DNA from 3 places in the Nocardioides piscis genome. Region 3 is predicted to be linked to each of the others. Evidence: riboswitches for the same ligand, from Rfam matches in the RefSeq annotation. Region 3 holds a riboswitch; each other region holds the start of a gene.
What was found. Region 3 has a riboswitch for cobalamin ahead of G7071_RS10080 (VWA domain-containing protein). Riboswitches for the same ligand answer to the same signal wherever they lie in the genome.

Region 1 (3,265 bases), 910 kb from region 3:
TTCACGAATCACGCTTCGTATGTCAAGCCGGCGGGTCAGCCCAGCCAGGTGATCGACCCGTCCACGCGCGCCACGGCCCCGTTGGCGACCTCGACCCAGGGCGCCTCGTGCGGAGCCACACCCATGAGGTGGGAGACCGCGGACCGGATCGCGTCGCCGTGCGAGACCAGCACCGTCACGCTGTCGTGGTCCTCGGCCACCTCGCCCAGCACGGCGGCAAGCCGGTCGTGGACGTCCATCATCGACTCCCCACCGGCCACCGGGAGGGTCGGATCGGCCCAGTCGTGCGCCTCCGCGGCCGCCCAGGTCTCGTCATACCCCCGTCCCTCGAGCCGGCCGAGGTGCTGCTCACGCAGGCGCGGGTCGAGCGCCAGGGCCACCCCGAGGACGTCGCCCACGACCTCGGCGGTCTCGACCGCGCGCACCAGGTCGCTCGTGACGAGCCGGGTGACCGGTCGGCAGGCCAGGTCGTCGCTGATCAGCGATGCGGCGCGGCTTGCCTGCTCACGGCCCAACATCGTGAGCCTCGGGTGGGAGGTCTGTCCCTGGGTCAAGCGCCGGACGTTCCACTCCGACTGGCCATGACGGACGAGGTAGACCAGATGAGTCACGGCCGGGAGTCTGCCGCACGTGTCAGTAGTCTCGGCGGGTGCCCGAGCCCACCACCCGTGCCCTGCCTGCCGCCGGCACGCACGGGGGTGACGGGCCGGCAGTGGCCCGGGCGCTGGGGCTCGACCCGAGCGACCTGCTGGACCTCTCGCAGAACCTCAATCCCTTCGCCGCCGACGTCTCAGCGCTGGTGACCCGCCACCTGAACACGCTCGGCCACTACCCCGACGACGGGCCGGCGACCAGGCTCCTGGCCCAGGCGCTGGACGTTGACCCGACGCGGCTGCTGCTGACCAACGGTGGCAGCGAGGCGATCGCTCTCCTCATCGCCGAGTACGGCGGGCAGGTGCTCGGTGAGCCGGAGTTCGCCCTGCACCCGCGCAGTAACCACGGGCCCGTGTGGCGCAGCAACCCGCACAGCCCGACCGGCAGGCTGGCAGGCGCCGAGGAGCACGCCGACATCTGGGACGAGGCGTTCCATGCGCTGGCCACCGGCCGTTGGACTGCGGGGCGTGCGGGCCTGGTCGTCGGTTCTCTGACCAAGACCTTCGCCTGTCCGGGACTGCGACTCGGCTATGTGCTCGTCGAGGACCCGGTCGACCTGGTCCGGGTGCGTCGCCACCAGCCGCACTGGTCGACCAGCGCCCTCTCTCTGGCGGTGCTGCCGGACCTGCTCGGGTCTGCAGACCTGCCCAGCTGGTCGGCGCAGATCAGCGACGCACGCGACGACCTGGTGGCGCTGCTGCGTGGCTATGACCTCGAGGTGACCCACGGCGCAGCACCCTGGGTGCTGGTCGACCGGCCGGCGCTTCGCGAGGCCCTGGCACCGCACGGAGCCCTGGTCCGCGACTGCACGAGCTTCGGCATGCCGGGTGTCGCGCGCATCGCCGTACCACATCCGGAACAGCTGGGCAGACTCGATCGTGCCCTCGCGCTCGCCCTGGACCCCCCGGCGACCTGAGTCCTCGTTGGGTGTAACTTTCGCGGCGTCTTGAAGACGAAGTCCGGTGAGAGTCCGGCACTGTCCCGCAACGGTCAAGCCACCAGAACCTGGTGGACAAGTCCGGTCGACCTTCACGACGTGAACCGCATCGCCCTCGAGGACAGGGGTGGGTTCGTCCGGCAATGACGTCGTGCGATCGCTTCCTCCTCGATCAACCAGGAGGAACGTTGAACCACATCCGACCCGTGCCCGCCGCCTTGTTCTTGGCCGCCTCGCTCGCCCTCACCGGCTGCAGCCAAGCCAGCTCGTCCGAGGCCTCCAGTGCGTCCGAGGACGCCACGACTTCTGCCTCGGCCGCCGACTTCCCGGTGACGATCGACGCCGCCAACGGCGAGGTCACGCTCGACTCGCGGCCCGAGCGCATCGTCTCCCTCTCCCCCTCGGCCACCGAGATCCTCTTCGCCATCGGCGCTGGGGACCAGGTGATCGCCGCAGACGAATACTCGACCTATCCGGCGGAGGCACCGACCACCGACCTGTCGGCGTACGACCCGAACGTCGAGGCCATCGCCGGCTACGAGCCCGACCTCGTCGTGATCGCCAACGACACCAACGGCATCGTCGGCGCGCTGGCCAAGCTCGACATCCCGACCATCGTCAACGAGGCTCCGGCCACCGTCGAGGACGGCTATGACGGGGTGGCGGCCCTCGGTATGGCCACCGGTCACGTCGACGAGACCGCGGAGGTCGTGGCCGACATGCGGGCCGAGGTCGACGAGGGGCTGGCAGCCGCTCCCCAGGACCGCTTGCGGATCTATCACGAGCTCGACGAGAAGCTCTATGCCGCCAGCTCGCACAGCTTCATCGGATCGGTGTACGACTCGCTCGGTGCGACCAACGTCGCCGACGCGGCCGACAAGCAGAAGAGCGGTTATCCGCAGCTGACCGAGGAGGCGGTGATCGCCGCCGATCCCGAGCTGATCGTGATCACCGACCAGGTCAGCTACACCGCCGACGACGTGGCGAACCGGCCCGGATGGGAGAACGTCAGCGCCGTCAGGAACGGCAACATCGTCACCGTCGACGCCGACATCTCCTCACGCTGGGGGCCGAGGCTGCCGCAGCTGATCGAGTCGATCGCCGACGCCATGGCCTCGGTCAAGACGCCAGTCGGCTGAGCACATGCTGACCGACACCACTTCGGCACCGGCACAGTCACCGGCGCTCGAGACGCCCGGCACGGTCGTCCGTGCGGCCGATCGTGCCTATCGGTTGTCCCTGCCTGCCCTGATGGTCGCGCTGGCCGTGCTCGCAGTTGCGGGCCTGGTCAGCGCGACCCGGGGCGCCGCCGGGCTGCCGGTGGCCGGAGTGGTGTCGGCGCTGCTCGACGCGTTGCCCGGGGTCGCGGTCGACTCAGGGCTGACCACCTCCCAGGAGGCGATCCTGTGGTCCATCCGGCTGCCGCGGATGGTGCTGAGCATGCTCGTCGGGGCGGCGCTCGGGATGGCCGGAGCCGCCTACCAGGGGGTCTTCCGCAACCCGCTCGCCGACCCCTACCTGCTCGGGGTCTCGGCGGGGGCCGGACTCGGCGCCGTGCTCGCGCTCGGCTTCGAACTGGACCTGAGCTTCGGGCCCTTCAGCGCAGTCCCTGCAGCAGCGTTCGCCGGCGCACTGCTCGCAGTCAGCGGGTCAGCCCTGATCGCTCGCGGCTCG
Region 2 (3,265 bases), 1.6 Mb from region 3:
CCTTCGACGGCTGGATGGACGTCAACGTGCCGACCGAGGACGGCGGCATCGAGGTCGTCAGGGTCGAGATCGAGCGCGCCCACATGGAGGAGGACACCGGCAAGTCCCTGCACGTCGGTGGCTCCACCGGACGCATCCACGGCGCCGACTACTCGCTCGTCGACTACAACCGCGCAGGCATCCCCCTGATCGAGATCGTCACCCGCCCGATCATGGGCACGCGCGCCAACGCGCCCGCCGTGGCCAAGGCCTACGTCGCCCAGCTGCGTGAGCTGATCGTGGCGCTGGGTGTCTCCGACGCCCGGATGGACCAGGGCTCGATCCGCGCCGACGTCAACCTGTCCCTCGCCCCGGCCGGCAGCGGGGGCCTCGGGACCCGGACCGAGACCAAGAACGTCAACTCACTGCGCTCGGTCGAGCGCGCGGTGCGCTACGAGATGCAGCGGCACGCCGCGATCCTCGACGCCGGCGGCTCGATCCTCCAGGAGACGCGGCACTGGCACGAGGACACCGGCGTCACCACCAGTGGTCGCGTGAAGTCCGACGCCGACGACTACCGCTACTTCCCAGAGCCCGACCTCGTGCCCGTCGCACCGAGCCGTGAGTGGGTCGAGGAGCTCCGAGGCACCCTGCCGGAGAACCCGACCGAGAAGCGCTCGCGGCTCCAGGCCGAGTGGGGCTTCTCCGACCTGGAGATGCGCGACACGATCGGTGCCGGCGCGTTCGGGCTGGTCGAGCAGACGATCGAGGCAGGGGCGTCCCCGCAGGCGGCCCGCAAGTGGTGGCTCTCCGAGCTCGCCCGACGAGCCAACGACACCGACACCGACATCGCCGAGCTCGGTGTGACGCCGGCCGACGTCGTCGCCGTACAAGCCCTGATCGACAGCGGTTCGCTCAACGACAAGCTCGCCCGGCAGGTCTTCGAGGGGTTGTATGCCGGCGAGGGCACTCCTGCGGAGATCGTGGCCCAGCGCGGCTTGGCCATCGTCTCCGACGAGGGCGCGCTGAGCGAGGCCGTGGACGCCGCGATCGCGGCCAACCCTGACGTGGCCGACAAGATCCGCGACGGCAAGGTCGCAGCCGCCGGGGCGCTCATCGGAGCAGTGATGAAGCAGATGCGCGGCCAGGCCGATGCCGGGCGGGTGCGCGAGCTGATCCTGGAGAAGCTGTCCTGAAAGAGCATGGTGGAGAGCGGCGCTGTTAGTGTGCCCACGGAAACCAACATCTGCCTGCCACGGGGAAGCCGGTCCAATTCCGGCGCTGACCCGCAACCGTAGGCGTCCCGACCTAGTCGGGGCGCGAGCCGGACCGCCCGTGCAGGCACTGACAACCACGCTGCGAGGAAAACAGCGGGTGTCGCCGCCCGGCGCCTCCCGCTCGACAGCGGGAAGGACAGCATGACTCACGCAATGCGCCCCCACACCTGGCGCCGGGGTGCCGGCCTGGCGGCCACCGCTGCCCTGGCCCTCGCCACGCTCGCTCAGCCGGCCGCGGCCGAGCCGACCACGCCCGCCAAGACCGACGACACAGCCATCACCGTTGCCGGCTCGTGGCTCGAGGACGAGCTAATCGACGGTCTCATGGACGCCGGCGGCTACACCGACTTCGGCCTGACCCTCGACTCCGGCTTCGCGCTCGACCAGGCCGGTGAGAAGGGCGCAGTGGCGACGATCAACGCTGCGTTCCAGTCCGTGGTCAACGACTACATCTCCGGCGACGCCTTCGGCGACAAGGGCAGCACCTACGCCGGCGCGGTGGCCAAGGCCGCGACGTTCGCCCGCGTGACCGGGGCCAACCCGACCTCCTACGGCGGCGTCAACCTCGTGACCCGGCTGGAGGAGCGCGTCAGCTCGACCTCCCCGATCGTCGGACGTATCGAGGACAAGTCGTCGTACGGCGACTACGCCAACACCCTCGGCCAGTCGTTCGCCGTCCGTGCGCTCACCGAGGCCAAGTCGCAGCGCGCCGCTGACGCGCTCGGCTTCCTCCTCGCCCAGCAGTGCACGTCGGGCTTCTTCCGTGAGGGCTTCACCAAGGACAAGACCTCGGGCGCGCAGGGCTGCGCGGAGGGCCAGCCCGGCTCCGAGCCGAGCATCGATGCCACCGCGCTCGCGGTCGTCAACCTGCTCGAGGGTGACGCCAAGGGACCGGCCGTGAAGCCTGCCCTCGACAAGGCGACCGCGTGGCTCGCGAGCCAGCAGAAGAAGAACGGCTCCTTCGCCGGCAACTCCAACAGCACCGGACTGTCCGGCTGGGCCCTGGGCCTGGTCAAGGACAAGGACGCCGCCGCCAGGGCCGCGACCTGGGTCCGCAAGCAGCAGCCCGTCGACAGGAGCCGCTGCCGCAGCGCGCTGACCAAGGACATTGGCGCTATCGCCTATGACGCGAAGGCCGTCAAGGCTGCCCGAAACTCCGGGATCTCGGCCGGCGACGTGCGGGCACAGTGGCGTCGTGCCACCGCCCAGGGAATGGCCGTCCTGCAGTGGGCGTCTGCTTCCACCGATGAGCTCAGCGTCACCCTGAAGCGGTCGTCCGCCGAGGCCGGCGACAAGGTCCGCGTCAAGGTCTGGGGCCTCGATCCCGGCGAGCGCGCCTGCGTCTCCGTCAAGGGCGACGCGAAGCGGATCGTCGGCAAGGCCTCCACCAAGCCGGTCACGCGTAAGCTCACGATGCCCACCGGCAACAAGGTGCGCGTGGTGAAGGTCAAGACAGCCGCAGGGTCGGCCAAGGCCCGCATCGCGGTCAGCAACTGAGATCCCACCCGTGAGGAGAGCACCTCTCGTGCGTCTCGTCGCCGCGGCCGCCTCGGTGGCCGCGGCGACGTGCGCGCTCGGTCCGGTTGCGGAGCCGGCCGCCGCGGCCGCCTGCGGCTCGAGCACCGGCGTCACCGTGGTCGTCGACCCCGGTGCGCTGGGGGGTGCGCTCACCTCGGCGTGCGACGCGGGTTCGGGGCAGACGGCGTCCGACCGGTTCGCCGACGTCGGGGTCGTGCTCGACTACGTGCAACGCCAGCCCGGCTTCGTGTGCCGGGTTGACGGAGCCCCCGCGAGCGAGCCCTGCGTCAACACCCCGCCCGCCGACGCCTACTGGGCCCTGTGGTGGAGCGATGGGAAGAACGGTGCCTGGTCCTACGCCTCCATCGGCGCGACCGGCCTCCGGGTGCCTGAGGGCGGCGCCGTCGCCCTGGCCTGGCAGCAGGGGAGCGCCCGGCGCGTGCCGGCGACCGCGGCCCCGGCGCATGCGAGCCCCACTTCGTCACCGAGCA
Region 3 (3,265 bases):
CGCGCCGGCTGCTGGCCGGCGGCCGCGAGCAGCGTCTCGACGAGGTGTAGTGAGCCGCTGTCGCCGCGGGTCGCACCGACGCGTCGACCCGTGCGTGCCAGCGCCCGGCTGCGCCGGCCGGCAGCCCCCTCCCCCAGCCCCTGGACGGTGAGCAACCTGGGGCGGTAGGCCGCTGCGGCGCCCACCACCGAGCCGGGACCCTGCTCGGGTGCGGGGGCCGGAGCAGGGCCCGGCCGCGGCAGCTCGGCGTCGGGGTCATCGGGGTCGCGCGACGGGTCGGACTCGCCCACAGGCGAGTCCGACCCGTCATCGGCGTCATCGGGCAGGCCACCCTCGGCTCCATCGTCGGTAGCCGGAGGCCGGGTCGGCTCGTCCGGTGCCCGCCCCTCGGGCGGTTCGGGCGGCAGCTCGTCGTCGCCGAGCACCTGGTCGAGCAGATCCTCGTCGAGTCCGGGGGCGTCGAACGGGTTGCGGCGCCGGCGGTGCGGAAGCGACAGGAGCGCGGCGCGACGGATGTCCTTGCGCGTCACCTCGTCGCGGCCGGCCCACGCGGCGTGCGCGACCGCGGTCCGGGCGGTGACGACGTCCGCGCGCAGACCGTCGACCTCGAAGGCCGCGCAGACCTCGGCGATCTTGAGCAGCGCGACATCGGTCAGCCGCACCTTGACGGCGCGCTCGCGCGCCGACTCGATGCGCTCGGTCAGCGACCGGTCGAGGTCGCGGTAGCGTTCGGTGAAGGCGGCCGGGTCGCCGTCGTAGGCCATCCGGCGGCGTACGACCTCAGCGCGCAGCGAGGGCTCGCGCGGCGCCGCCACCTCGACCGTCAGGCCGAACCGGTCGAGCAGCTGGGGGCGGAGCTCCCCCTCCTCGGGGTTCATGGTGCCGATGAGGACGAAGCGGGCGGCGTGCTCCACCGAGACCCCGTCGCGCTCGACGGTCACCTGGCCCATCGCCGCCGCGTCGAGCAGCAGGTCGACGAGGTGGTCGTGGAGCAGGTTGACCTCGTCGACGTACAAAATCCCGCGGTGCGCGCGAGCGAGCAGTCCGGGCTCGTACTCCACCTTGCCATGGGAGAGTGCTCGCTCCAGGTGCAGCGAGCCGAGCACGCGGTCCTCGGTGGCGCCCACCGGCAGCTCCACCAGCCGGACCGCTCGGGTGTGCACCTCCGCGTCGCCGGCGAACGGACCGTCGGGCGAGGTGGCCGCCGGGTCGTCGGGGTCGATTGAGAACCGGTCGGCGGCATAGACCTCGACCGGCGGGAGCACCGCGGCCAGAGCGCGCACGGTGGTCGACTTGGCCGTTCCCTTCTCGCCGCGCACCAGGACACCACCGATCTCGGGGGTGATCGTGGTGAGGACGAGAGCGAGGCCCATGTCGTCGAGGGCGTCGGCCTCGCAACCGAGGACGGCAGAAAATGGGTAGTGCTGTGGCATGTGAGGCTCCCGCTCGCTTCGCCATCGATCCTGTGCAATCGACATGGTCTGACGCGAGGCCGGTCTTCGGACTTGTCGGGTCCCAACTCGTTCAAGGGCCTGATTTACCGCAGCGGGCCTGTGCCGGTCTCTCACCGGCTTCCCAGATTCTCCCCGCCGACCATGGCTCACCGTTTCCGATGGACAGGCCGTTGGGGCACCTCGTGCCTGCGGTGACGATAGCGTGCTTTCTCGTGCCCGACTCGACTCCCCCACCGACGACGCCAACCGACAAGGTCGTCACGGTCGTCGGGATCGGCGCCGACGGCTGGTCGGGACTCCCCGATCCCCTCCGCGAGACCGTCCTGCAGGCTGCCGTCGTCGTGGGCGGCGAGCGCCACCTGGCATTGCTCCCCGACGTCGCCGGGCAGCGGCGACTGGCGTGGCCGGCCCCTCTGCGCGTGGGCCTGCCCGACTTCGTGGCGGACCTCGGCACATCGCCCGTGGTCGCCCTCGCGTCCGGCGACCCGCTCGTCTCCGGCATCGGCGCGACCCTGATCGAGGTCCTGGGTCGCGACCGCGTCCTCATCCATCCGGCCGTCTCGTCGGTCGCGCTGGCCCGAGCCCGGCTCGGCTGGCCCGCGGAGTCGTGCGCCGTGATCAGCCTCGTCGGTCGAGACATCGCACTGGTGCGCCGCGAGCTGGCGCCGGCACGCCGCGTCCTGGTGCTTTCGTCCGATGAGCACACACCCGCCCGGGTCGCGACCCTGCTGACGGAGGTGGGGTATGGCGGAAGCGTGCTCCACGTCCTGGGTCAACTCGGCGCCCCGGACGAGTCGCACATGAGCGGCACGGCGGCCGGCTGGTCCGCTACGTCACCTCGCCTGCACGTGCTGGCGCTCGAGCTGGCCGGCCCGTCCGTGGCCGGCTGGGCGACCGGCCTGTCCGACGACGCCTTCGAGCACGACGGCCAGCTCACCAAGCGCGACCTGCGGGCCGCCGCCCTGGCGAGGCTCGCACCGGTGCCCGGCGAGCACCTGTGGGACGTCGGCGCCGGCGCCGGCTCGATCGGCATCGAGTGGATGCGCGCCCACCCCACCTGCCGCGCGACCGCCGTCGAAGGCAACGACGAGCGCGCCGCTCGGATCGCCCGAAACGCGGCCCGGCTGGGCGTGCCCGGCCTCGCGGTGGTCACTGGGCGCGCCCCGGCCGCGCTCGACGGGCTCCGCCCGCCCGACGCGATCTTCGTCGGCGGCGGCGCCACGGCACCCGGCGTGCTCGACGCGTGCCTGGCCGCGCTGGCGCCCGGCGGCCGGTTGGTCGTGCACGGTGTCACGATCGAGACCGAGCAGCTGCTGGCACAGGCCTACTGCGAGCACGGCGGCGAGCTGACCCGGATCGCGGTAGAGACCGCGGCGCCGGTCGGCCGGTTCACCGGCTGGGCGCCGGCCCGCACGGTCACCCAGTGGGCCTACACCCGCGGCTGATATCGCTCCTCGTGCAGCACCTCGGCAAGCGGCGACCGGTGCCGCCAGCCGAACCGCTCCAGGTCCGGCACCTCGGGTAGGTGGCCGACCGCCCCGACGCACAACCAGGCCACGGGTCGGACGCGGGCCGGGAAGCCGACCAGCTCGCGCAGGAACTCCTCGCGGTAGAAGCTGACCCACCCGACGCCAAGCCCCTCGGCGGTCGCCGCGAGCCAGAGGTTCTGGATGGCGCAGACGACCGAGTAGAGCCCGGCGTCGGCGATGGCGTGGCGCCCCAGGACGTGGGACCCACCGCGGCTGGGGTCGTAGCCGACGACGACGCCGAGCCCGGACTCGACGATCCCCTCGACCTTGATCCGGGCGAAG

Region 1: another riboswitch for cobalamin. It lies ahead of G7071_RS14485 (ABC transporter substrate-binding protein); the one in region 3 lies ahead of G7071_RS10080 (VWA domain-containing protein).
Region 2: another riboswitch for cobalamin. It lies ahead of G7071_RS18040 (terpene cyclase/mutase family protein); the one in region 3 lies ahead of G7071_RS10080 (VWA domain-containing protein).

The regions. Positions count from the first base shown of each region.
Region 1 covers NZ_CP049866.1:2,953,134-2,956,398, reverse strand. Annotated here, with positions in the region: gene G7071_RS14495 (histidine phosphatase family protein) at 36-611, opposite strand; gene G7071_RS14490 (aminotransferase class I/II-fold pyridoxal phosphate-dependent enzyme) at 650-1,570, shown strand; adenosylcobalamin (AdoCbl) riboswitch at 1,582-1,730, shown strand; gene G7071_RS14485 (ABC transporter substrate-binding protein) at 1,780-2,730, shown strand; gene G7071_RS14480 (FecCD family ABC transporter permease) at 2,735-3,265, shown strand, end outside.
Region 2 covers NZ_CP049866.1:3,664,816-3,668,080, reverse strand. Annotated here, with positions in the region: gene gatB (Asp-tRNA(Asn)/Glu-tRNA(Gln) amidotransferase subunit GatB) at 1-1,175, shown strand, start outside; cobalamin riboswitch at 1,196-1,331, shown strand; gene G7071_RS18040 (terpene cyclase/mutase family protein) at 1,410-2,753, shown strand; gene G7071_RS18035 (hypothetical protein) at 2,764-3,265, shown strand, end outside.
Region 3 covers NZ_CP049866.1:2,046,036-2,049,300, reverse strand. Annotated here, with positions in the region: gene G7071_RS10080 (VWA domain-containing protein) at 1-1,433, opposite strand, end outside; cobalamin riboswitch at 1,474-1,613, opposite strand; gene cbiE (precorrin-6y C5,15-methyltransferase (decarboxylating) subunit CbiE) at 1,667-2,899, shown strand; gene bluB (5,6-dimethylbenzimidazole synthase) at 2,884-3,265, opposite strand, start outside.